DNA from 4 places in the Streptomyces sp. NBC_01190 genome. Region 2 is predicted to be linked to each of the others. Evidence: riboswitches for the same ligand, from Rfam matches in the RefSeq annotation. Region 2 holds a riboswitch; each other region holds the start of a gene.
The links. Region 2 has a riboswitch for cyclic di-AMP ahead of OG519_RS12110 (transglycosylase family protein). Riboswitches for the same ligand answer to the same signal wherever they lie in the genome.
Positions count from the first base shown of each region.

Region 1: it holds a riboswitch for cyclic di-AMP, as region 2 does, so the genes downstream of both, OG519_RS21670 (NlpC/P60 family protein) here and OG519_RS12110 (transglycosylase family protein) in region 2, are expected to answer to the same signal.
Region 3: it holds a riboswitch for cyclic di-AMP, as region 2 does, so the genes downstream of both, OG519_RS04535 (peptidoglycan DD-metalloendopeptidase family protein) here and OG519_RS12110 (transglycosylase family protein) in region 2, are expected to answer to the same signal.
Region 4: it holds a riboswitch for cyclic di-AMP, as region 2 does, so the genes downstream of both, OG519_RS14135 (peptidoglycan DD-metalloendopeptidase family protein) here and OG519_RS12110 (transglycosylase family protein) in region 2, are expected to answer to the same signal.

Region 1 is NZ_CP108580.1:5,150,629-5,156,131, reverse strand. Features, by position in the region: gene pcrA (DNA helicase PcrA) at 1-1,965, opposite strand, end outside; gene OG519_RS21675 (NlpC/P60 family protein) at 2,261-3,400, shown strand; cyclic di-AMP (ydaO/yuaA leader) riboswitch at 3,603-3,759, shown strand; gene OG519_RS21670 (NlpC/P60 family protein) at 3,766-4,869, shown strand; gene OG519_RS21665 (dihydrodipicolinate synthase family protein) at 4,866-5,503, opposite strand, start outside.
Region 2 is NZ_CP108580.1:2,901,759-2,907,261, forward strand. Features, by position in the region: gene OG519_RS12100 (septum formation initiator family protein) at 1-74, opposite strand, end outside; gene eno (phosphopyruvate hydratase) at 230-1,510, opposite strand; gene OG519_RS12110 (transglycosylase family protein) at 1,745-2,464, opposite strand; cyclic di-AMP (ydaO/yuaA leader) riboswitch at 2,471-2,621, opposite strand; gene OG519_RS12115 (transglycosylase family protein) at 2,989-4,074, opposite strand; gene OG519_RS12120 (cytochrome P450) at 4,437-5,503, opposite strand, start outside.
Region 3 is NZ_CP108580.1:1,075,426-1,080,928, reverse strand. Features, by position in the region: gene OG519_RS04555 (hypothetical protein) at 1-20, opposite strand, end outside; gene OG519_RS04550 (hypothetical protein) at 332-526, opposite strand; gene OG519_RS04545 (uridine kinase) at 895-1,521, shown strand; gene OG519_RS04540 (GNAT family N-acetyltransferase) at 1,616-2,632, shown strand; cyclic di-AMP (ydaO/yuaA leader) riboswitch at 3,005-3,187, shown strand; gene OG519_RS04535 (peptidoglycan DD-metalloendopeptidase family protein) at 3,192-4,052, shown strand; gene rho (transcription termination factor Rho) at 4,176-5,459, opposite strand.
Region 4 is NZ_CP108580.1:3,425,339-3,430,841, forward strand. Features, by position in the region: gene OG519_RS14125 (SpoIIE family protein phosphatase) at 1-452, opposite strand, end outside; gene OG519_RS14130 (hypothetical protein) at 762-1,067, shown strand; gene OG519_RS14135 (peptidoglycan DD-metalloendopeptidase family protein) at 1,465-2,685, opposite strand; cyclic di-AMP (ydaO/yuaA leader) riboswitch at 2,698-2,834, opposite strand; gene OG519_RS14140 (N-acetylmuramoyl-L-alanine amidase) at 3,434-4,153, shown strand; gene OG519_RS14145 (DUF4240 domain-containing protein) at 4,126-4,770, opposite strand; gene OG519_RS14150 (hypothetical protein) at 5,141-5,503, shown strand, end outside.

The DNA.
Region 1 (5,503 bases), 2.2 Mb from region 2:
GTCGTCGGGGATCTGGTCGGAGTCGGCGACGAGCGCGACCCGTTCCAGGAACTCGGCCAGTGTGCCGGGTTCGTCCTCGCCGCGTTCCTGCTCGAACTCCAGGGCGACGGCGGCGAGTTCCTGGAGGTTCTCGACGCGGGTCTCGTCCTGCGGGTCGGTGGACGCCTGCAACTCGGCGAGGTAGCCCGTACGGTCGAGCACCGCCTCCAGGACGACGGCGGGGCCGGCGCCGGACTCCACGATCGTCCGCAGCTCGTCCATCAGGGTGTTGAAGCGCTTGACCGCGTTCGCCGAGCGGGCCGCCATGCCGTAGGCGTCGTCGACCCGGCGCAGCGCCTGCGGGAAGGAGATCCGTTCGCGCAGTGCGAGCGCGTCGATCATCGCCTCGGCCCGGTCGCCGATACCGCGCTTGGGCACGTTGAGGATACGGCGCAGCGGTACGGCGTCCTCGGGGTTGGCGAGCACCCGCAGGTACGCGAGCACGTCCCTGACCTCGCGCCGCTCGTAGAAGCGGACGCCGCCGACGACCTTGTAGGGGAGGCCGACGCGGATGAAGACCTCTTCGAAGACCCGGGACTGCGCGTTGGTGCGGTAGAAGACGGCGACGTCGCCGGGGCGGGCGTCGCCGGCGTCGGTGAGCCGGTCGATCTCGTCGGCGATGAACTGCGCCTCTTCGTGTTCCTGGTCGGCCACGTAACCGACGATGACCGGGCCGTCGCCGGACTCGGTCCACAGGTTCTTCGCCCGCCGGCTCGCGTTGCGCTCGATGACGGCGTTGGCGGCGGAGAGGATGGTCTGGGTGGAGCGGTAGTTCTGCTCCAGCAGGATGGTGCGGGCCTGCGGGTAGTCCTCCTCGAACTGGAGGATGTTGCGGATGGTCGCGCCCCGGAAGGCGTAGATCGACTGGTCCGCGTCACCGACGACGCACAGCTCGGCGGCCTCGTCGCCGATCCCGACCAGTTCGCGCACGAGTGTGTACTGGGCGTGGTTGGTGTCCTGGTACTCGTCGACCAGCACATGGCGGAAGCGCCGCCGGTAGTGCTCGGCGACGTCGGGGAAGGCCTGGAGCAGGTTGACGGTGGTCATGATGATGTCGTCGAAGTCCAGCGCGTTGGCCTCGCGCAGCCGTGCCTGGTAAAGCGCGTACGCCTCGGCGAGCTTCTTCTCGAAGGGGTTCTCGGCCCGGGCGGCGAAGGTCTCCTCGTCGATCAGCTCGTTCTTCAGGTTGGAGACCTGAGCGCTGAACGACTTCGGCGGGAACTGCTTGGGATCGAGGTCCAGATCCCGGCAGACCAGCGCCATCAGCCGTTTGGAGTCGGCGGCGTCGTAGATCGAGAAGGACGAGGTGAAGCCGAGCGACTTCGACTCGCGGCGCAGGATGCGGACGCAGGCGCTGTGGAAGGTGGACACCCACATGACGTTGGCGCGCGGGCCGACCAGCTCCTCGACGCGCTCCTTCATCTCGCCGGCCGCCTTGTTGGTGAAGGTGATGGCGAGAATGGAGCCGGGGTGGACCTGCCGGGCGCCCAGGAGGTGCGCGATGCGGTGGGTCAGCACCCGGGTCTTGCCCGAGCCGGCGCCGGCCACGATGAGCAGCGGTCCGCCGGCGTGCTCCACGGCCGCGCGCTGCTGCTCGTTGAGCCCTTCGAGCAGCTTCGCGGGGTCGGCGACGGGGCGGGCGGCACCGTCGCGGTAGTGCGCGTCACGCGGCGGTCCGTCGAACCGGTCGCCGAAGAGGTGGTGCGGTACGTCCTCCTCTTCGGGACCGCCGGGGCCGCCGGGGTAGCCGGGACCGTCGGGGTCGCCAGGACCATCGGGACCCTCAGGGCCGCCGCGCCAGCCCGGCTCGCCGGGGTCGCCAGGTCCGTCCGCCGGCTCCGGCGGTTCGTGCGCCGCGGCGTCGGACGGGCCGTTGGCGGCGGCGTCGAAACCGGCCAGGAAGTTATCGTCAAAGAGGCTGCTCATCGCTGACCGAGTCTAGTGCCGCCGGTTCGGTCGGGGTCGGCTGAGCCGGGCTGATCGGATCTGGTCGATTCCGGTCGGCACATTCAGCACGCGGATGCCGTCGGTGCCCGCGCCGAACCACCGCCGTCGCCGTAACCCCTCTGTCGCCTTCCGTGACCGTAGCGGGGGGCGGCGAGGGGTTCGGCAAAACATTACGAAAAGGTATCGGGCCTATCGGACACCGCTCTTCCCAGCAGGCCACCGCTTTGGTTACGGTGCGGCACCAGGCAGAGCGTCCGGAAGGAGTCCGCCCGCCATGGCGACGCACCGTAAGGCCCGTACCGCGATACTGAGCGCCCCCGGCCCCCGAGCGGCCGTGGGGCTCACGACGGCGGCGCTGGCCACCGTGACGCTGATGACCGAGAGCGCGAGCGCGACTCCCGCGCCCGCCAAGCCCGCGCAGCCGTCGATCGCGTCGGTCAAGGCGAAGGTGGACTCGCTGTTCCACCAGGCCGAGGTCGCCACCGAGAAGTACAACGGCACCAAGGAGAAGACGGACCGGCAGAACGTCACCGTCAACAAACTGCTGGCGCAGGCGGCCCAGAAGACGCAGGCGCTCAACGACTCCCGCCGGGTGCTCGGGCTCTACGCCGCCGCGCAGTACCGGGACGGCGGTGACACGACCACCACCCGCTACCTCCTGGCGCCCGACCCGTCGTCGCTGGTGGACCAGGTACACCTGACCGACGTGATGGCCAAGCGGCAGAAGTCGGCGGTGGACTCGTACCGCACCCAGCAGGCGGCGGCCAGCCGGCAGCGGCTCGCGGCGGCCAAGAGCCTGGATGTGCTCACCGCCCAGCAGACCCAGCTCAAGGCCGCCAAGAGCGACGTACAGGACAAACTGGGCCAGGCGCAGCACCTGCTCAACAGCCTGACCGCGCAGGAGAAGCAGCGGCTGGCGGCGCTCGCGGCCAAGCAGGAGGCCGAGGCCAAGGCGAAGGCGGCGGCGCTGGCGGCCAAGGAGAAGGCGAAGGCGAAGGCCGAACAGGAGGCGGCGGCGGCCGCCGGCAGCAAGGGCGCCGACGCGCCCACATCGCCGGTCAACTCCTCGGTCGCCGAGCAGGCCATCGCGTTCGCGCAGAAGCAGATCGGCAAGCCGTACGTGTGGGGCGCGACCGGGCCGGACTCGTTCGACTGCTCCGGACTGACGCAGGCGGCCTACAAAGCGGCCGGCATCGACCTGCCGCGGACCACCTACGACCAGGTGAACGTCGGCACGCGGGTGTCGGAGGACGACCTCCAGCCGGGCGACCTCATCTTCTTCTACAGCGACGTCAGCCATGTCGGGCTCTACATAGGCGACGGGGAGATGATCCACGCGCCGCACACCGGGACGGTCGTGAAGATCGCGCCCATCACCGAAATGCCCTTCTACGGCGCGGTACGCCCGTATTGATCCGGCGATCGGCTCCCGGCGGCTCCCGAGACCATCGGCACGACCCTCCCCCCGGCCCCGCCAAACCCCCAGAAGCCAACACAACCCGAATGATCACAAAGCGATTTCGGTCACATTGCGATCCAAACTTCCCAAGCGCCGCTGAAGTTGACTAGCGTAGCCCGCTAGGTGACCTGCTTCCTGCCGGTGCGAGTGCCGGCACACGTCACCTCCGCTCAATCCGGCTCCGGCCGGAGCCGGGGACCCACGCAGTCAATATGGGGTGAATCGGGACGGACGCCGCAGGGCGTCGGGACCGTAGGGCGACCTTTCCCGCCCGAACCCGTCAGCTAACCCGGTCGGCGGTACACGGAGGGAGCGCCTCCTTGGCGTCGCACCGCAAGCCGCGTACCCGCATACTCACCACCTCCGCCCCCCGGGCGGCAGTCGGAGTCACCGCGGTGGCGGCCCTGGCGTCCGTCACTCTGCTCAGCGAAGGCGCGAGCGCCGCTCCGGCGCCGGCCAAGCCCTCCATCAGCGAGGTCAAGAAGCAGGTCGACAGCCTCAACCAGCAGGCCGAGGTGGCCACCCAGCAGTACGACCAGGCCAAGGAGAAGACCGACACCCAGCGGGCCAAGGCCAATCAGCTGCTCGAGCAGGTCGCGCAGAAGACCGAGAAGCTCAACGAGACGCGCCGGGTGCTCGGCCAGTTCGCGAGCGAGCAGTACCGCGAGGGCGGTATGGACGCGACCACGCAGCTACTGCTTTCGGCCAATCCCGAGGCGTTCCTCGCGCAGACCCACATGATGGACCGGGCCTCCCTCACGCAGGAACAGGCGCTGAAGACGTTCCAGATCCAGCAGGAGCAGGCGGCGATCCAGCGCTCCCAGGCCAGTGCGAGCCTGAGCGAACTCACCTCCGCGCAGGCGAAGCTGGCCGCCCAGAAGAAGAACGTGTCGGCGAAGCTGGCCGCCGCCCAGAAGCTGCTCAACAGCCTCAACGCCGAGCAGCGCGCGCGGATCGCCGCGATGAACAGGCCGCCGGCGTCTTCGACCGGGTTCGCCAAGTCCAGTGCCGGCGGTAGTTCGTCGTCCGGTTCGTCCGCGTCCAGCGCGAGCTACAACTACAACGGCCCCGCCTCCGGCCGCGCCGCCGCCGCGATCCAGTTCGCCCTCGCGCAGCGCGGCAAGCCCTACGTCTCGGGCGGCACCGGCCCCGGCGCGTACGACTGCTCCGGCCTCACCCAGGCCGCGTACGCCGCCGCCGGGATCAAGATCGGCCGCACCACCTGGGACCAGGTCACCGACGGCACGTCCGTCTCCGAGGCCGACCTCCGCCCCGGCGACCTCGTCTTCTTCTACTCCGGCATCAGCCACGTCGGTATCTACCTCGGCAACGGCCAGGTCGTGCACGCCCCGCACACCGGCGCCGTCGTGGAGATCGCCCCGATGAGCTGGATGCCCTTCGCGGCGGCCCGCCGCATCGCCTAGGACGGATCGCCCGGAACGGCGGGGTTTGCCGCGTGCGCCAGCCCCGCCGGATCAGCCTTTCCGGTCGGCCTGGCCGGCTTGTTCGGCAGGGCCCGCTCATCCAGCCAGGCCCGCTCATCCAGCCAGGCCCGCTCATCCAGCCAGGCCGGCTCGTTCGGCCTGGCCCGCTCGTCGGGCTTGGCCGGCCCACCCGCCACCTCGGCCAGCCGGCTCAGCGTCGCGTCCAGCGCCGCGCGTCCGGCGGGCAGCAGCGGCAGCCGTACGTCGGGGGTAGGGACGAGGCCGCGCGCGTGGAGCACCCCCTTGATGACCGTGGGGTTCGGTTCGCCGAAGGCGGCGGCCGACAGCCGGGCCAGCCCGTGCCCGAGCGCCCGCGCCCGGACGACGTCGCCCACCCGCCACGCGGCGGCCAGCTCCACGAACCGCTCGGTCGCCAGGTGCGCCGAGGCGAGGATCGCGCCCGCGGCGCCCAGGGCGAGCAGCGGCGAGACGAAGAGGTCGTCCCCGGCGAGCACCGCGAAGCCCGGCGGCGGATCGCCGAGCAGTTCCACGGTGTCCTGGTCGATGCCGCCGACCGCCAGCTTGACGCCGATGACCATCGGCAGCCGTCCCAGCGCGCGCAGGGTGGTCACGT
Region 2 (5,503 bases):
CGGTAGACCCGGGCCTGCGCCTCCTGGCCGATGGCCTTCAGCCGGGCCGCGGTGGAGAACCGGTCCGCCTCCACGCCGTGACTCCCCTCGCCGTTCCTGCCGGCCGCCTTGCTCCCGTATATCCCGTATGTCCCCGCCCACGGTACGGGACCGGGTGCGGGGACATACGGAGGCGGGGCGCCGAGCCGTCCGGCTCAATACCCTGGGCGGTTCAGCGCCCGCGGCGCTTTCAGTGCTTGAAGCGGGGGAACGCCGAGCGCCCGGCGTAGACCGCCGCGTCGTCCAGGATCTCCTCGATGCGGAGCAACTGGTTGTACTTGGCGACGCGCTCGGAGCGGGCCGGGGCGCCGGTCTTGATCTGGCCGCAGTTGGTGGCGACGGCCAGGTCGGCGATGGTGACGTCCTCGGTCTCGCCGGAGCGGTGCGACATCATGCACTTGTAGCCGTTGCGCTGGGCCAGCTCGACCGCGTCCAGGGTCTCGGTCAGCGAGCCGATCTGGTTGACCTTGACCAGCAGCGCGTTGGCGGTGGCGTTGTCGATGCCGCGCTGGAGCCGCTCCGGGTTGGTGACGAACAGGTCGTCGCCGACGATCTGCACCTTGGTGCCGAGCTTGTCGGTGAGCACCTTCCAGCCGGCCCAGTCGTCCTCGTACAGCGGGTCCTCGATGGAGACCAGCGGGTACGAGGCGACCAGGTCCTCGTAGTACTCGGTCAGCTCGGCGGCGGACTTGTCCTCGCCCTCGAACTGGTACTTGCCGTCCTTGTAGAACTCGGAGGCGGCGACGTCCAGGGCGAGCGCGATGTCCTGGCCGGGGGCGTAGCCGGCCTGCTTGATGGCCTCGATGATGAGGTCGAGGGCGGCGCGGTTGGACTCCAGGTTCGGCGCGAAGCCGCCCTCGTCGCCCAGACCGGTGGACAGGCCGCGGGACTTCAGCACGCCCTTGAGCGTGTGGTAGACCTCGGCGCCCCAGCGCAGCGCCTCGGAGAAGGACTCGGCGCCGATCGGCGCGATCATGAACTCCTGGATGTCCACGTTGGAGTCCGCGTGCGAACCGCCGTTGAGGATGTTCATCATCGGGACCGGCAGGACGTGCGCGTTCGGGCCGCCGAGGTAGCGGAAGAGCGGCAGGTCGGACGCCTCGGAGGCGGCGTGGGCGACGGCGAGCGAGACGCCGAGGATGGCGTTGGCACCGAGCGAGGACTTGTCCGGGGTGGCGTCCAGGTCGAACATCGCCTGGTCGATGAGGCGCTGCTCCGTGGCGTCGTAGCCGACCAGCTCGGGGCCGATCTGCTCGATCACGGCGAGGACGGCCTTCTCGACGCCCTTGCCCTGGTAGCGGTTCTTGTCGCCGTCACGGAGTTCCAGTGCCTCGAAGGCGCCGGTGGAGGCGCCGGACGGGACTGCCGCACGGCCCGTGCTGCCGTCGTCGAGGCCGACCTCCACCTCGACAGTGGGGTTGCCTCGTGAGTCGAGGATTTCCCGGGCTACGACGACGTCGATGGACGGCACGTTGTCTCCTTCTCAGCAGGCTTCGATGTCTTCTCTTCTTTTTCCGGGACGAGCCTAACCGGCTTCGGCGTCCGGGGAGGCGCTCGCCCCCGCACCGGAGACGTAATACCCCGGCCGGGCACACCTGGGGGAGGGCGTGCCCGGCCGGGGCGGTCGAGGGGTTCGGCTGCCGTCAATCCGCTGTTCGGCCAACAGCCGTCGCGCGGCTGTGTGGAGGCCGCGCGGCGGGCGTGGTCAGCGCAGGTGCAGGTGCTGGCCCGGGAAGATGAGGTCCGGGTTGTTGACGATGCCGCGGTTGAGGTCGTACAGCTTCCGCCAGCCGCCCTTGACGTGGTGCGACGCGGCGATCCGGGACAGGGTGTCGCCGCCGACCACGGTGTACTCGCCGTGGCCCTTGCGGAACCCCTTGTGGTGGGTGGTGGTGTGGGTCGGGGTGCTGGGCTTCGGCGCCTTGGCGGGGGCCGGGGCGGTGGTGTTCGACGACGATGACGAGGCCGCCGACGATGACGACGACGACGCCGACGACGCTGCCGGAGCGGGCGCCGAGGACGACGCGGACGACGAGCCGCCGGAGTTGATGTCCGGCGCCGGACCACCCGCGGTCAGGCCGCCGGCCGACGCGCAGGACCAGGCACCCGGGCCCTGGAGCGCGAGCAGCTTCTCGGCGACGGCGATCTGCTGGTCCTTGGTGGCGAGGTCGGCGCGCGGCGCGTACTGGAGGCCACCGGCCGCTTCCCAGCTCGACTGGGAGAACTGGAGGCCGCCGTAGTAGCCGTTGCCGGTGTTGATGGACCAGTTGCCACCGGACTCGCACTGCGCCACCGCGTCCCAGGTGGCGACCGAAGCGGCGGAGGCGGAGGTGGCGCCGATCAGCGGTACGGCGATCGCGGTGCCGGCGACTCCGGCGAATGCGGCGTATCGGACAAGCTTTGAGGCACGACGGTGCTTACCCATGATGAATTCAGTCCTCACCGACGCCTACGAGGTGAGCTGTCGGGTTCGGGCGTGAGTTGCCCGGCCGGACCGCCTGTTGCTCATCGCGGCCATCTCGGCTTCACCCCAAGCCGGTCCCCGTCCTGGTGTACGTCCGCAGCGTGGGCGTGTGCTGTCCGGTGCTGCGGCGGCGTACGGCCGGGGTCCCGGCGGAAGACCTTGGGTCCCCCGCTCCTGCCTGCGGCGCTTTCGCGTCGGCTGTTCCCGTCGGGCGGCGGCAGGACTCGGCGTTCTGCCCGGCGGGGCCCGCTGTGGCGAGCGTGGAAACGTTAAGCACAAGGCAGCAGATAGGACAAACACCCCGATCACGTCGGCCAACTGGGCCCACGCGCTCGGGTCAGGACAAGAACCGCAGGTCACAGCGGTCGATTTCAGCGCTCCGCAAGCGGGTGGTCACAGCGGCCCGAGAGAGGCTTGTCACATCCCCACAGCGAGGAGGCGAGCGGTACGTCCGGTTTGTCGGCCGACCCTCATTTCCCCTTTTCTCAGTCGAGGTTGATGATCTGTCCTGGTTTGATGAGGTTCGGGTTGGCGCCGATCGCCTGCCGGTTGACGTCGTAGAGGTGGCGCCAGCCGCCGTCCACGCGCTCGGCCCGCGCGATGCCGGAGAGCGAGTCGCCGGCGCCGATCGTGTAGTGACCCGTGGGCGAAGTGCGCGAATCCTCACCCTTGTTGGTGGTATCGGTAGCGGTCGGGCTCGCCGGGCCGCCGTCGGCGATCGCGAAGACCTGGGTCCGGGTGGCCTGGTCCTGGGCGGCGAGCTCCTCGTCGGTCGGGCTGTACGGCTTCGCGTGCCGTCCCGTGCCGCTGCTCGCGTCCGGCGGGGCGACCGTGGCGCCGGAGGAGTCGGTGGGGGCCAGCGTGCTCGCGCCGGAGCCCGGCGTGGCGGGCGGCGGCGTGACGGTGGCGGGCGGCGCGGGGGTCCGCGGGGTGGACGGCGTCACCGGGGTGGTGGGGTCGGTAGCCGGGTCGCCGGGGTCGCTCGGATCGCCCGGGTTGCCCATCCCGGTCGTCGGCGGCGTGGTGGGCGTGACCGGGACACCGGGGGTCGTGGCGGGCGCCGAGGGATCCGCGGTGGGGGCGGTGGGCGTGGCGACCGGCGCCGAGGGGTCCGGGGTCGGAGCCGGCGTGTGCTCGCCGGGCTGCGCCGGGGTGGGCGCGGCGGTCGGATCGGTGGGCGGGCTGTCCGGCAGCAGACCGGTGCCCTCCTCGCAGCCCGGCCAGGCGCCCGGGCCGAGATTCGTGAGCATCTTCTCGGCCACGGCTATCTGCTGGGCCTCGGTGGCGAGATCGGGGCGCTTGGCGTACGCGTCACCGCCGTACTGGTCCCAGGTGTCCTGGGTGATGGCGAGGCCGCCGTAGAAGCCGTTGCCGGTGTTGGCCTGCCACAGGCCGCCGGTCTCGCAGAAGGCGACCCGGTCCCACGTACTGGGGTCCGCGGCCTGTGCGGTGGCGGCGCCGAAGAGCGGAAGGGCGATGCCGGCGCCCGTCGCGGCGGCCGTCGCCATGGTCACCACGGCCGCGGGGGTCGGTCGGGGACGGCGGTGCCGGCCGTTGCCTGACGAGAGCATTGCGGTCGCCTTTCATTCTGGCCCTACGCGCCCGCGCCCACCGCGTCGGTCCTGTTGACCTGCGGACTCGGCCGATCCGGCCGTTCTGCCGTCCGCGACGGTGAGCGCTGTGGGGATGAGCGCGTCCCGCGAGCCGTGCGTGCCTCGCGTTGACCGCAGAACGTAGCGGGAGTCGACACTGGATCACAAGTGGATGTAGCGATCATCACGTCGCGATCACGGTGGTGACGGGGCGTCATTCTTCTTTCCCGGCCCGCTCGAAGTGCCGGGCGGGTCCGGGGATGGGATGGGGGTGAAACGCGGGTGGGACGGGGGTGGGATGCGTTTGGCCCGGCGGCCGGGCCCGGGGTGACTCAGGGGGCTCAGGGGTGACGCGGGGGTGAGAACGCGACCGGAAGCGTACGCAGGCCGCGCATGATCAGGCCGCCGCGCCAGCGCAGTTCGGCCGGATCGGCGGCCAGGCGCAGATCCGGCAGCCGGGTGAGGAGGGCGGCCAGCGCGGTTCGCGCCTCCAGGCGGGCGAGTGGAGCGCCGAGGCAGTAGTGGATGCCGTGGCCGTAGCCGAGGTGCGGATTGTCCCGGCGGGCCAGGTCAAGGGTGTTGGGGCCGTCGAAACGGTCCGGGTCCCGGTCGGCGGCGGCCAGCACCACCAGCACCGGATCACCGGCCGCGACGGCCTGGCCGCCGATGGTCAGCGGCTCCGTCGCGTACCGCCAGGTGGCCAGCTCCACCGGCCCGTCGTAGCGGAGCAGTTCCTCGACTGCGGTCTCCAGCAGGGCGTACTCGCCGCGGGCCAGCGACTCCTGAAGGCGCGTCCGCTCGGCGGGGTGGCGCAGCAGGGTGTGCACGCCGTTGCCGATCAGGTTGACGGTGGTCTCGAAGCCGGCGAAGAGCAGGATGAACGCCATCGCCGCGGCCTCGTTCTCGGTCAGGTGCTCACCGTCGTCGCTCGCCCGGATCAGGCCGGAGATGAGGTCGTCGCCGAGGTCGCCCCGCTTGCGGTGGATCAACTCGACCAGATACGTCCGTATCCGCTTCACCGAGCGCGCCACGCCGCCGCGCGGTCCACCGCCGTGTCTGATCATCATCCCGGCCCAGTCCCGGAAGTCGTCCTGGTCCTCGGCCGGCACACCGAGCAGGTCGCAGATCGCGTAGATCGGCAGCGGGAACGCGAACTCGTGGATCAGATCCGCCTCGCCCCGCCCCGCGAAACCGTCGATGAAGCGGTCCGTCAGCTCCCGCACCCGCGGTTCGAACTCCGCCACCCGGCGGGGGGTGAACGCCTTCGAGACCAGTCGGCGCAGCCGGGTGTGGTCCGGTGGATCGAGGTTGAGCAGATGCGTCATCAGGTCGGCGCCGCGCTCCCCCGGGATGCCGGTACGGCCCCGGGCCCGCGACTCCTCGGCGTGGTGGACCGGGTTCTTGCTGA
Region 3 (5,503 bases), 1.8 Mb from region 2:
GGAAGGGGACGCCTGACCACGGTTGCTCCATGGGGTGGTTCGGGGTGGCCACGGGCCCGGCGCGGGTCGACCGCCGCCGGGCCCCTGGGTGGGTGGCAGGAGAGCAGCCCTCAAGGAACGGCCGTCAGGCCGCCAGTGCGGGTCGGGGTGGTGACGCCCCTTCCGGCACTAGTGCCCCTCCCGGCAAGCTTTGCCCCGTCGGCCGAAAGCCCTGGTAGCTCCGCTACAAGGACTTCCGGCCGCCTTGCGATCTGGGGGTGCCCCCACGCGAAGGCAGGTGGGGGAGCACCGGACGACGCTCCTTCACGGGCAGACATTGCCGGTCGCGGCACTAGATCTTGAGGCCGCCGATGAGGCTGGCCAGGCTCTGGCCGCCGGCCGTGATGCTCGGGGCGATCGCGCTGCCCGCGAGGTAGAAGCCGAAGAGGGTGCAGACCAGCCCGTGGGAGACCTTGAGGCCGTCCTTGCGGAAGAACAGGAAGCAGACGACGCCGAGAAGAACGACGCCGGAGATGGACAGGATCATGAGGCTCTTCTCCTTGGTGATGGGGACGGTCACCTTGAGTTCTTCCAGGCTCACAAAAAGTAATAGATCATGCTCGGTGGCAAATGGGTGATTTGTCACCAATTTCCGCCACCCGGATGAGAGCGCGCCCCCCGCCTCGGACCCGCCTCGCCCCGGGCCGGGTCCGAGGTTCCCCGCTGACCTGGCCGCTGACGCGGTATCACGCCGTATCACTCCGTATCCGCTCCGTCCGGCCGTCCGGCCCGGCAAGAAACACGACCGCTTTCGCCGGACGAGTCCGAACGAGTGAGAGCCGACCCGGGCCGGCCCCCGCCTTCCCGGTTGGCCCATCCGTTCCGTGCCGGGCCGGATGGGCCAGGATGGGCGGTGTGCAGCTCACCCCGATCACCTGGCCCCGGCTGGCCGAGATCCTCGCCGAACGCGTCGCGACGACCCCACCGCCCGGACCCTGGTGGCGGGTCGCGGTCGACGGCGCCCCCGCCGCCGGCACCGGGAACCTCGCCGACGCCCTGGCCGCCGCGCTGCCCGCCCTCGGCCACCCCGCGCTCCGGGTCCGCGCGGAGAGCTTCTGGCGCCCCGCCTCGCTGCGCCTGGAGTACGGACACGAGGACGTCGACGCCTACTACCAACTCTGGCTCGACACCGGCGCGCTGCGCCGCGAGGTGCTGGAGCCGCTCGGCCCGGGCGGCACCGGACGCGCGCTGCCGTCGCTGCGCGACCCGCGCACCGACCGCTCCACCCGGGCCGATTACGTCCAACTGCCGCCGGGCGGCGTCCTGGTACTCGACGGACCGCTGCTGCTCGGCCAGGGGCTGCCGCTCGACCTCACCGTCCATCTGCGGCTCTCCCGGGCCGCGTTGGAGCGCCGCACCCCGGCCGACCAGCGGTGGACGCTGCCCGCCTACGACCGTTACGCGCACGAGGCGATGCCGGAGGAGGCCGCCGATGTGCTGGTCCGCGCCGACGATCCCCGCCACCCGGCCTGGACCGGCTGAACCCCCGCCCGGCGGACGGACCGCACCCCGTTCCCACGGCGGGCCGGGCCGCCTTGCCGTGAGGGCGCGCGCCCCGCTAGCGTCCACGAGCACCATGACTGTCGCCATCGCGCCGCTGACCACCGAGCACATACCCCTGGCCGCACAGCGCTACGACCGCTGGTTCACGCGCGCCCGCCGCCCGCCGTCCCAGCGCTCCTGGCTCGCCGACGGCCCGGTGCGGGGCGAGGAACTGCTCGGCAAGCTGCACACCGCGCCCGGCCTCGAAGCCTGCCGCGCGCTGGACGGCGACGGCAATCTGATCGGGCACCTCGCGGCGATCCCGGTCGACCTCACCCCCGACGACCCGGCGGGGCTCCGCAGTCACCCGCGCTCCGCGCTGGTCCCGCACGGCGGCCACTCGCTGCCCGCGGGCCGGGAGAGCGAGGTGCTGCGCGCGCTCTACCTGCGGGTCGCCGCCCGGCTGGTCGCCGACCGGCGGATGGTGCACTACGCGTGGGTGCCGGCCGGCGACACCGCCACCGCGCCCTGGTCCGACCTCGGCTTCGGCCGTGAACTGGTGCACGGCCTGATGGGCGTCAAGCCGCGCGGGCGGCAGCCCCGCGGTGTCGAAGGGCTCGGCATCCGCCGGGCGGGCCCCGGCGACCTGCCGCAGATCGGCCGGATGGCCGCCGAGTCCTCGCGCCGGCAGCGCGAGGCCGGCATCTTCCAGCCCCAGCCCGAGCGCGCGCTGGCCGCCCTGCGGCTGCGCTACGCGGACGCCCTCGCCGACCCCCGCTGCGGCGCCTGGATCGCGGCCCGCCGGGGCGAGGAGATCGGCATGGTGCTGCTCCACCCGGCGATCCCCGACCCGGTGGTGCCGGAGTCGTGCGTGGAACTGGCCGAGGCGTACGTGGAACCCGCCGCCCGCGGCGAGGGGATCAGCCGGGTGCTGCTCGCCACCGCCCTGGCCTGGGCCTACGACAACGGGCACCGCTATATGTCGGCGCGCTGGCCGTCCGCGTCCGGGTCGGCGGCCGGGCACTGGCCGGCCTTCGGCTTCCGGCCGGTCGCCTACCGGCTCAGCCGGACGCTCGACGCGCGGATCGGCGGCACACCGGGTACCTACTGAGCCGACCGTCTCGGCCAGAAAGCGAAATAAGCCGCCGATCCTGCCAATCCGGTCATTCAACCGCTCTTTATTCGAGGGCGTGAGCGGCATCACGACATGAACACCGTTCGAACAGGCGTGGACGCGTTCGGTAGGCGATCATGCCGGTTTGTCACGGTGGGTCCCCCGCTGCTCGACATCGGGTGAGCGGCGCGTACACACGCCGAAGACGGCCGGTCGCGGGGGGTGAACGGCCGGAAGATCCCGAATGCCCGAAAACTCGGCCATGGTTGCTCCCCGCGCCGAGCAGCGTCTAGCTTCCGGTCTGCGGGCCGACGCCCGCACCCAGACCGTCGGGCGGATCGCCTAATCCTGCCGCCGCCCGGAACGCCGGACACTCGAACACCGTGGCAGGAGCGGGGGACCCAGGTAAGTCGCCGTCACGCACCACGCGGACGGCTCGGGGTGAAGACACCGCCCGTATCCCGCGCGCAGCGCGCGCCGGTACGACGCGATGGCCGGGCATCTCCTGCCCGAACCCGACAGCTCACCTCGCAGGCGTAGGAGAGGACTCTTCCCCATGCCCGCAAAGGGACAGCATCGCAAGACCGGCCTCAGCCGGCTCACCCGTATCTGCGTCGTGGCCGGCACCGGGGCCGCCGCCCTCGCGGTGCCGCTGGTCGGCGCCGCCACCGCCTCGGCCGCGCCCGCCGCGCCGGCGTCCGCGACCACCCACCCGGCGGGGCACGCCAAGCCGGGCGGCTACGTGGTGGCGCCCGGCGACACGCTCTCCAAGATCGCCCGCACCCACCATGTGGTGGGCGGCTGGCACCGGCTCTACCAGGAGAACAAGGCCGTCATCGGGGCCGACCCCAACCTGATCCGCCCGGGCGAGCACCTCGTGCTGCACCCCGGCACGGCGCAGAAGCCCGCCGCCGCACCGGCGAAGCCCGCCGCGGCCCCCGCCCCGGCGCCGGCCGCCAAGGCCGCTCCGGTCGGCGTCGAACTCGCCGCCAAGCCCGTGGCCGCCGACTCCGGCTACACCAAGCCGGTCGGCGACGCCGCCATCGGCACCCCGTACCACGCCGAGGGCTCCATGTGGTCCAGCGGCTACCACACCGGGGTCGACTTCCTGGTCGGCTCCGGCACCCCGGTGCACGCGGTCGCGGCCGGCACGGTCTACTCCGCGGGCGCCGACGGCGCCTACGGCAACGACGTGATCATCAAGCACGCCGACGGCAAGTACACCCTGTACGGGCACCTGACCCAGCCGCTGGTGTCGGCCGGCCAGACGGTGACCGAGGGCCAGGAGATCGGCATCTCCGGCGCCACCGGCAACGTCACGGGACCGCACCTGCACTTCGAGGTGCGCACCACGCCGTCCTACGGTTCGGACATCGACCCGATCGCGTACCTGGCCTCGCACGGCGTCACCTTCTGACGTTCCGCACCCCGAGTCCCCCTGCCCGAGCCCGCCCGGCCCACCAGCCGGCCGGGCTCGCGGCTTCGGCTGCCCGGGCGGTGGCTGCCCGGGCGGTCCCCGGCCGGGCGCGGCCCGGACCGCTCAGCCGGGGAGCGTGCCCTGGATCTGCCGCAGAAAGGCCGCGTTGTCCGGCGTCTGGCGGATCCGCTCCAGCATGACCTCGAGACCGGACTGGGCGTCGCGGCCGCTCAGCGCCCGCCGCAGGCCGCGCACCACCGACAGCTCGGGGGCCGGGATCAGCAGTTCCTCGCGCCGCGTACCGGAGACGGTGACGTCCACCGCGGGGAAGATCCGCCGCTCGGCGAGGGCCCGGTCGAGGTGCAGCTCCATATTGCCGGTGCTCTTCAGCTCCTCGTAGTAGAAGCCGTCGGCGCGTGAACCGGTGTCCACCAGCGCGGTGGCCACAATGGTGAGCGAACCGCCCTCCTCGGCCAGCCGTGCCGCGCCGAAGAAGCGCTTGGGACCGATCAGCGCCGCCGCGTCCACCCCGCCGGACAGGGTGCGGCCGCTGCCGGCGGCGGCCGTGTTGTGCGCCCGGCACAGCCGGGTCAGCGAGTCCAGCAGGATCACCACGTCCTGCCCCAGCTCCACCAGTCGCTTCGCCCGCTCGACGGCGAGTTCGGCGACCGCGATGTGCTGCCTGGCCGGCTGGTCGAAGGTGGAGGAGATCACCTCGCCGCGCACACCGCGCCGCATGTCGGTGACCTCTTCGGGGCGTTCGTCGAGCAGTACCACCATGAGATGGCACTCGGGGTGGTTGGCCTCGATCGCCGCGGCGATGCTCTGGAGCAGCACGGTCTTGCCGGCCTTCGGCGGCGCCACGATCAGGCCGCGCTGGCCCTTGCCGACCGGCGCCATCAGGTCGATGATCCGGCCGGCCGCCGCACCCGAGCCCTTTAGCAGGCCGCTCTCCAGCCGGAGCCGCTGCCGAGGGTGCAGCGGGGTCAGATCCGCGAAGTGCGGCCGACTCGCTTTCGGCGGCAGCCCGTTGACGAGCCGTACGGTGCCGAGGGCGCCCGGCCGTCCGGTCGTCCCTTCCACCAGGTCCCCTTTGCGGAGGCCGTGGGTACGGATCCGCTCGGCGGAGACCTGGATGTCGCCGGGCGACGGCAGCAGCCCGGGAGCGCGCAGCCGGCCGCCCTGGCCGCCGCCCGCATCGAGCACGCCCACCACCTGGGTGGGCGGCATGTCCCGCTGTACGTGCGGGAGTTCAAGAATGTCGGTCATGAATCGTCGTCCTTTCACGGACGGAGCTCGATCAAGTCGAGGACGACTTGGGGAGCCGAGTAGTCGAAAAGAAGGAGGAAGAATGAGGAGAGAGCGCGGAAGATCACGAGGGGGATGCGGCGCGAGCGGAACCATCACGCTCCACGAACCGCGAGAAGCCACCGGAGACCGGCGCGGAGAGG
Region 4 (5,503 bases), 520 kb from region 2:
GTGTCGCCGTCGCAGATGGACAGCCCGATCGGGATCCGCTCCAGCAGGGCGGCGGCCACCGTCGGCTGCGGCGACCAGGCGGGGACGGCCGCCACGGACTCGGTGGCCGCCACGAACCAGTCGGCCCCGCCGTCGCCGGACAGCGGGGTCGCCCGGATCGCGACGCGAACGGCCCGCCCGTCCTTGCGGCGGAGTTCGGCCGACCCGGACCACGACCCGCCCACCCGGGCCCGCGCGGCGCCCTCCGACACTTCGGCGGCGGTGCGGTGCCGCGTCAGCAGGTTCTCCGCCGGGCGGCCGACGACCTCCCGCGAGCTGTACCCGAGGAGGGCCTGCGCGGCGTCCGTCCAGGCCAGCACGTTGCCGCCGCGGTCGATCAGGGCCACGGCCGCGCCCAGCGGGGTCGGTTCCAGCATCGTCCCGGCCGGACCGGCCGCCACCGGTCGCCCCATCAGCGACCGCGCTCAACGACACATTTGTCCATGTTTGGAGCCTAGCGCGTCCCCCCGGAGGAGCCACGGCTCCGGCACGGCGACGACTCGCCGCGGGCCCCAGGGCGCCCGCGGCGCCGCTTCGGCGCCACGGCTGAACCACGGCGGCACCGCGTAGCCACCGCGGACCCACCGCGGGAAGAGCGGCGGGCTAGCCTCGGGGGTGATCGGCGTACCGGGCCGCACAGGGCAGCCCACCGCGCCGTACCGCGCTGACGCGCGCTGACAGGTGCTTACGAGCGCCGACAAGCGCTGACAAGGAGGAACACGATGGCTGGGGTGTCGGCGAGCTTGGTGGCCGCGGGCGGATTGGTCGGCGGGTACGGAGTGGCCCGGTGGACCAAGCGGCGGGAGCTGGGCGGGGTGGCGCTGGTCGCCGCCGGAGCGGTGGCCGCGCGGTCCTGGCAGCGGCAGGCGGGGGTGGCGACCGCGGCCGGACTCACCGGGGCTTACGTCGCCGCTTTCGCCGGAGCGCATCCGCTGGCCAAGAAGGTCGGCTCGTGGCCGGCGGTGTTCGCGCTGGCCGGCGGCATGGCGGCGGCGTCCTGGCTCGTGGCCGGGCGCGGCGGGGAGTAGCCGGCCGGCCGGGAAAAGGACCGGCGGCCCAGGCTGGGGGGGAGTAGCCAGGACCGCCGGCGTATGGGGGATGTCGCGCCGCTGAGCACAGGTCGTACGGTGCCGCGGCGGGCCGGACCGGGCCGTTCGTAGGGCCCGTGAGCCGTACCCGTCCCGTACGGATGGCCTGGGCGGCCACCTTCGGGCGAGCGGCCCGCCGGCCCGACACGCGGCCTCGGAACGTTCTTGGGACGACGGGTCACACGGGCCGATCGGGTCCTACCCCGCCTGCCCGCCCACCCCGTCGTACACCTCACGACCGGGACCCGCCCGGCCGCACCGCCACCGTAGCGCGTCCACTGGCGCCCCGCCCGGCCACCGGCCGAACCGATGCCCCGATCGAGCGAACCGCGCCGCCTCAGACCGCCACATCGTGCGCCACGAGCCACGGCAGCGGGTCGACCGCGTCGCCGCCCGAGGGGCGGACCTCCAGGTGGAGATGGGGCGCCGGGACGTTTCCGGTCGCGCCCACTCGGCCGATCGTGTCGCCCGTGGTGACGCGGCCCGCGGTGACGACCATCGTGGAGAGGTGGCAGTACCACAGCTCCGTACCGTCATCGAGGGCGACGACCACCCGGTAGCCGTACGCGCCCGCCCAGCCGGCCGAGGTGACCGTACCGCCGTGGACGGCGTGGACCGGGGTGCCGGTGGGGGCGTTGAAGTCCTGCCCGGCGTGGATGTTGCCCCACGGGTCGGACTCGCCGAAGCCCGCGGTGAGGGTGTAGCAGGAGACCGGCTTGATGTAGGAGGCGGCGAACCGGGCGACCCGCTCGGCCTCGGCGCGGGCGGCGGCTGCCACCTCGGCCTTCGCCTTCGCCTCGGCGGCGGCCTTCGCGGCGGCGGCCTGCTCGCGCACCTTCCGCTCGGCGGCGGCGCGAGCGGCCTGCTGCGCGGCGGCCTTGTCGGCGGCTTCCCGTTCGCCGCGGGCGACGGCGTCCCGGGCCTCGGTGGCCTGGGTGACGATCCGGGTCAGCAGCGCCGCGCCCGGGTCGGGGAGCGCGGTCGCGGGCTCGTCGGAAGCGGGGGCGTCGAGGGGGGCGGGAGTGCTGAGGGGGGCGGGGGCGCTGACCGGCGCCAGCTCCGGCAGCGGCTGCGGCCGGGACCGGGGGGCCGCCGGCGGCGTTTCCGGTACGGAGGCCGGCGCCGGGAGCGGCGCGGACCGCGGCACGAAATCCGGTACGGAATCAGGTACGGAGACGGGCGCGGCGTCCGGCACGGTGACCGGCGCCGATACGGGCAGCGGCGCCGGCGCGAGACCGGGTCCCGCTACGGTGCCGGTCGCCGCGGCGGCCACCCCGCCCGCCCCGACGGCGGCCATCGCCGCTATGCCGAGGGCCGCGGAGCCACGGGCAAGGGTCCGCTGCCGGGGTACGGGCACGGTGAGGGTCATGGGGTCCGCGACGGGAAGGGGCAGCGGCAGCGGGGCGGCAGCGGGCCGCTCGGTCGAGCCGGCCGCCGAACCATCTGTCGGGTAGTCAGCCCGGTAGTCGACGGGGAAGCCCGCGGGAAACTCGTCCCACTCCCCGGCGGATCCACTCTCGGGCCGGGCAGGTGCGTAGGCAGGTTGGTTCGACGCCACTGTGGGCGCACTCCTTTCCTTCCCTCTCGCCTACCGGGTTAGCTGACGGGTTCGGAGCAGGAAGGTCTCCTACGGGCCTGGCTGCTGCCCGATTCACCCCAGGTGTTGGGTCCCCGGTTCCCGCGGACGGGATTCGGCAAGCGCACGGTGCCGCCTCTTACGGCGGTGGTGACGACCGCGCTGCGTTATCGAACGTTAATAGAGCCGGAGAGGTTTTCCAAGCCGAATCGGAGAGTTGGGCTGCGGAAGCAATCCGGCATCAGTCCCCCAAGCGGGGCAATGCGGGCACTCGGTGTGGCCGAGCGGTGACGTGAGTGTGTGTCAGTTGTTATGTAAAGCTGACCGGACAGCTACGTTCAGTGAGCGAATGTCAACGAAATGACACGGTGACGGGGCGACAGGAGGTGGGCTTGGTGGTCGTATGCGATCGGCGCCACAGGTCCAGGCCTCTGACCATGGGCGCATCGCTAGGGCGTGTTTTAGAAGTAGCGTCGTCCGCCCGCAGGGCGGGGCTCACGGCGTCTGGTGCGTGCGATCGCAAGGCGGAGGGTCGTCCTCGTAGTGGGCCTACTCGGATGAGCCCGACAACGCAGCGAGCGTGCGTGCCAGACGCCGTGAGACAGACGGGACTTCTAAAACACGCCCTAGGCGGGCCGGGCGTCCCGGCGCCACGATGAGCAGGCTCCGCCCTTGTCATGGACCCGTACAAGTAGTCGACCCCCACGACCGACCCCACCGGGAGCCCGCCATGCTACGAGCCAACCGACCCCAACGAAGCGGCACACACCCCGGGACACACCCCGAGGCGCACCCCGACGCCCGTCCCGCGCCCTCCGGTCCGCTCCCCGCCGCGGCGCCTCACCCGCTCCCCGAAGACCCCGACCGCCGCTCCCTGCTCCGCCGCGGCCTCGCCCTCGGCGCCGGCGCGGCCCTCACGGGCGGACTGGCCGTCGCAGCGGGCACCGCGTCCGCGGCGACGGCGGTCGACTACCCCGGCGCCGCCTGGGCGCCGGCCAGCACCGCCAACTACACGGCCGCCAACCGCCCTTCGACGTACCCGGTCGAACTGGTGGTGATCCATGTGACCCAGGAGACCTTCACCGACACCATCAGCCTCTTCCAGGACCCCGAGCACGCCGCCACCGCGCACTACGTCGTCCGCTCGGCCGACGGCGCCATCGCCCAGTGCGTCCGCGAGCACGACGTGGCCTGGCACGCGGGCAACTGGGACTACAACACCCGCAGCATCGGCATCGAGCACGAGGGCTGGGTCGACGACCCCTCGTACTTCACCACCGCCCTCTACCACGCCTCCGCCGCCCTCACCGCGGCCGTCTGCGACAAGTACGGCATCCCCAAGGACCGCGATCACATCCTCGGCCACTCCCAGGTGCCCGGCGCCGACCACACCGACCCCGGTCCCAACTGGGACTGGGTCCGCTATATCCGCCTGGTCAACGGCGTCTGAACCAACGCCGCCGCGTCGTCCGCCGGGCCCAGCGGGAACATCGCGGTGAGCCGGGGAAGGCGGCGGACCGACTCCGGCTCGTCGAGGACCGACCAGCGGTGGCCGGCCGGGGTGAGCCCGGGCGGGCGGCACGCGGCGGAGTCGAGCAGCGTACGGGCGGCGGCGCGGAAGGACGCGCCGCTCTCCTCCCCGGCGCCGGTGAGCTGCTGATACGCCTCCGGGGCGAGCCAGCCGAGCGACTCCCACTGCGGCCAGGCGTCCTCGGGCCACGCGGCCCGGGGGCGGCCGGACAGCCGCAGGACCTCAGGCGCGTAGGCGAGCACGTCGGCGTCGGCGACCGCCGCCTCGAAGGCCGGGCGGCCGAGGCCGACCATCCAGTGCTGGAAGTAGCAGAAGGTGTCGTCGGAGCACCAGCCGCCGAAGATCCGGTCGGCGGCCGCCCAGACGTTCCAGGTGAAGGCTCTCCCGATGACGAGGTCGAGGGACGCCTGGAAGGTGACGAGGTCAGGTGGGGAGAGGCGGCGGAGGGCGGCACGGAGCCAGGCGTCCCGCCGCTCGCCGCTGAGCGACTGTCGCCGGCAGTCCGTGATGAGAGTCCAGAAGGAATCCGTCTCCATGACAGCGACTATGCCAGGGGACTCTGACAGCGCATCTCCTTTTTCGACTGCTGGACGGTGAAGTGGCGGTGAGCGGTGCGGGGTGTCCGCCGTGCGCGCCGGAGCCGCCGGGGGCGTCAGGAGCACCGGGTGGGTACGTGCGGGGCGCGTGTCGGTTTCCGTGCGCCGCCCCGCCGCCCCGCCGCTTCGCCGCCCCGCCGCCCACCGCGAGCCGGGGCGCCGCCGTATCCGATCCGCAATCCGCGCCGCCGGAAAGACCTGCCGACGGGCCGCCTAGCAAGGCGCCGCCGGGGCAGTCTGGTTGACGATGGGCCGCCGTAACGGCACTGCGGCCGCATGGGATCGGCAGAAACGGCAGGAACGGATTCAGATGAAGATCTTCGGCAGAGAACCCGCACTCTGGCTCGCCCTCTTCGCCGTCGCGGTGAAGCTCTCCACCGCTTTCGGCCTCGACCTCACCAACGGTCAGCAGGCCGTCATCAACGCGGTGGCCGCCGCGGTTGCGGGCCTGCTCGTGGCGGTCAGCGTGCACGACGGCATCAGCGCGGCGGTGCTCGGCCTCGTCCAGGCCGGGCTGGCCCTGGCCGTCGGCTTCGGTCTGCACTGGAGCCCCGAGCAGCAGTCCACGGTGCTCAGCCTCGCCTCGGCGCTGGTCGCGATGTGGACCCGTACCCAGGTCACCGCGAAGGTCCCGGCCGCCGTGATATCCGGCGCGGCGACCACCGCTCCCGCG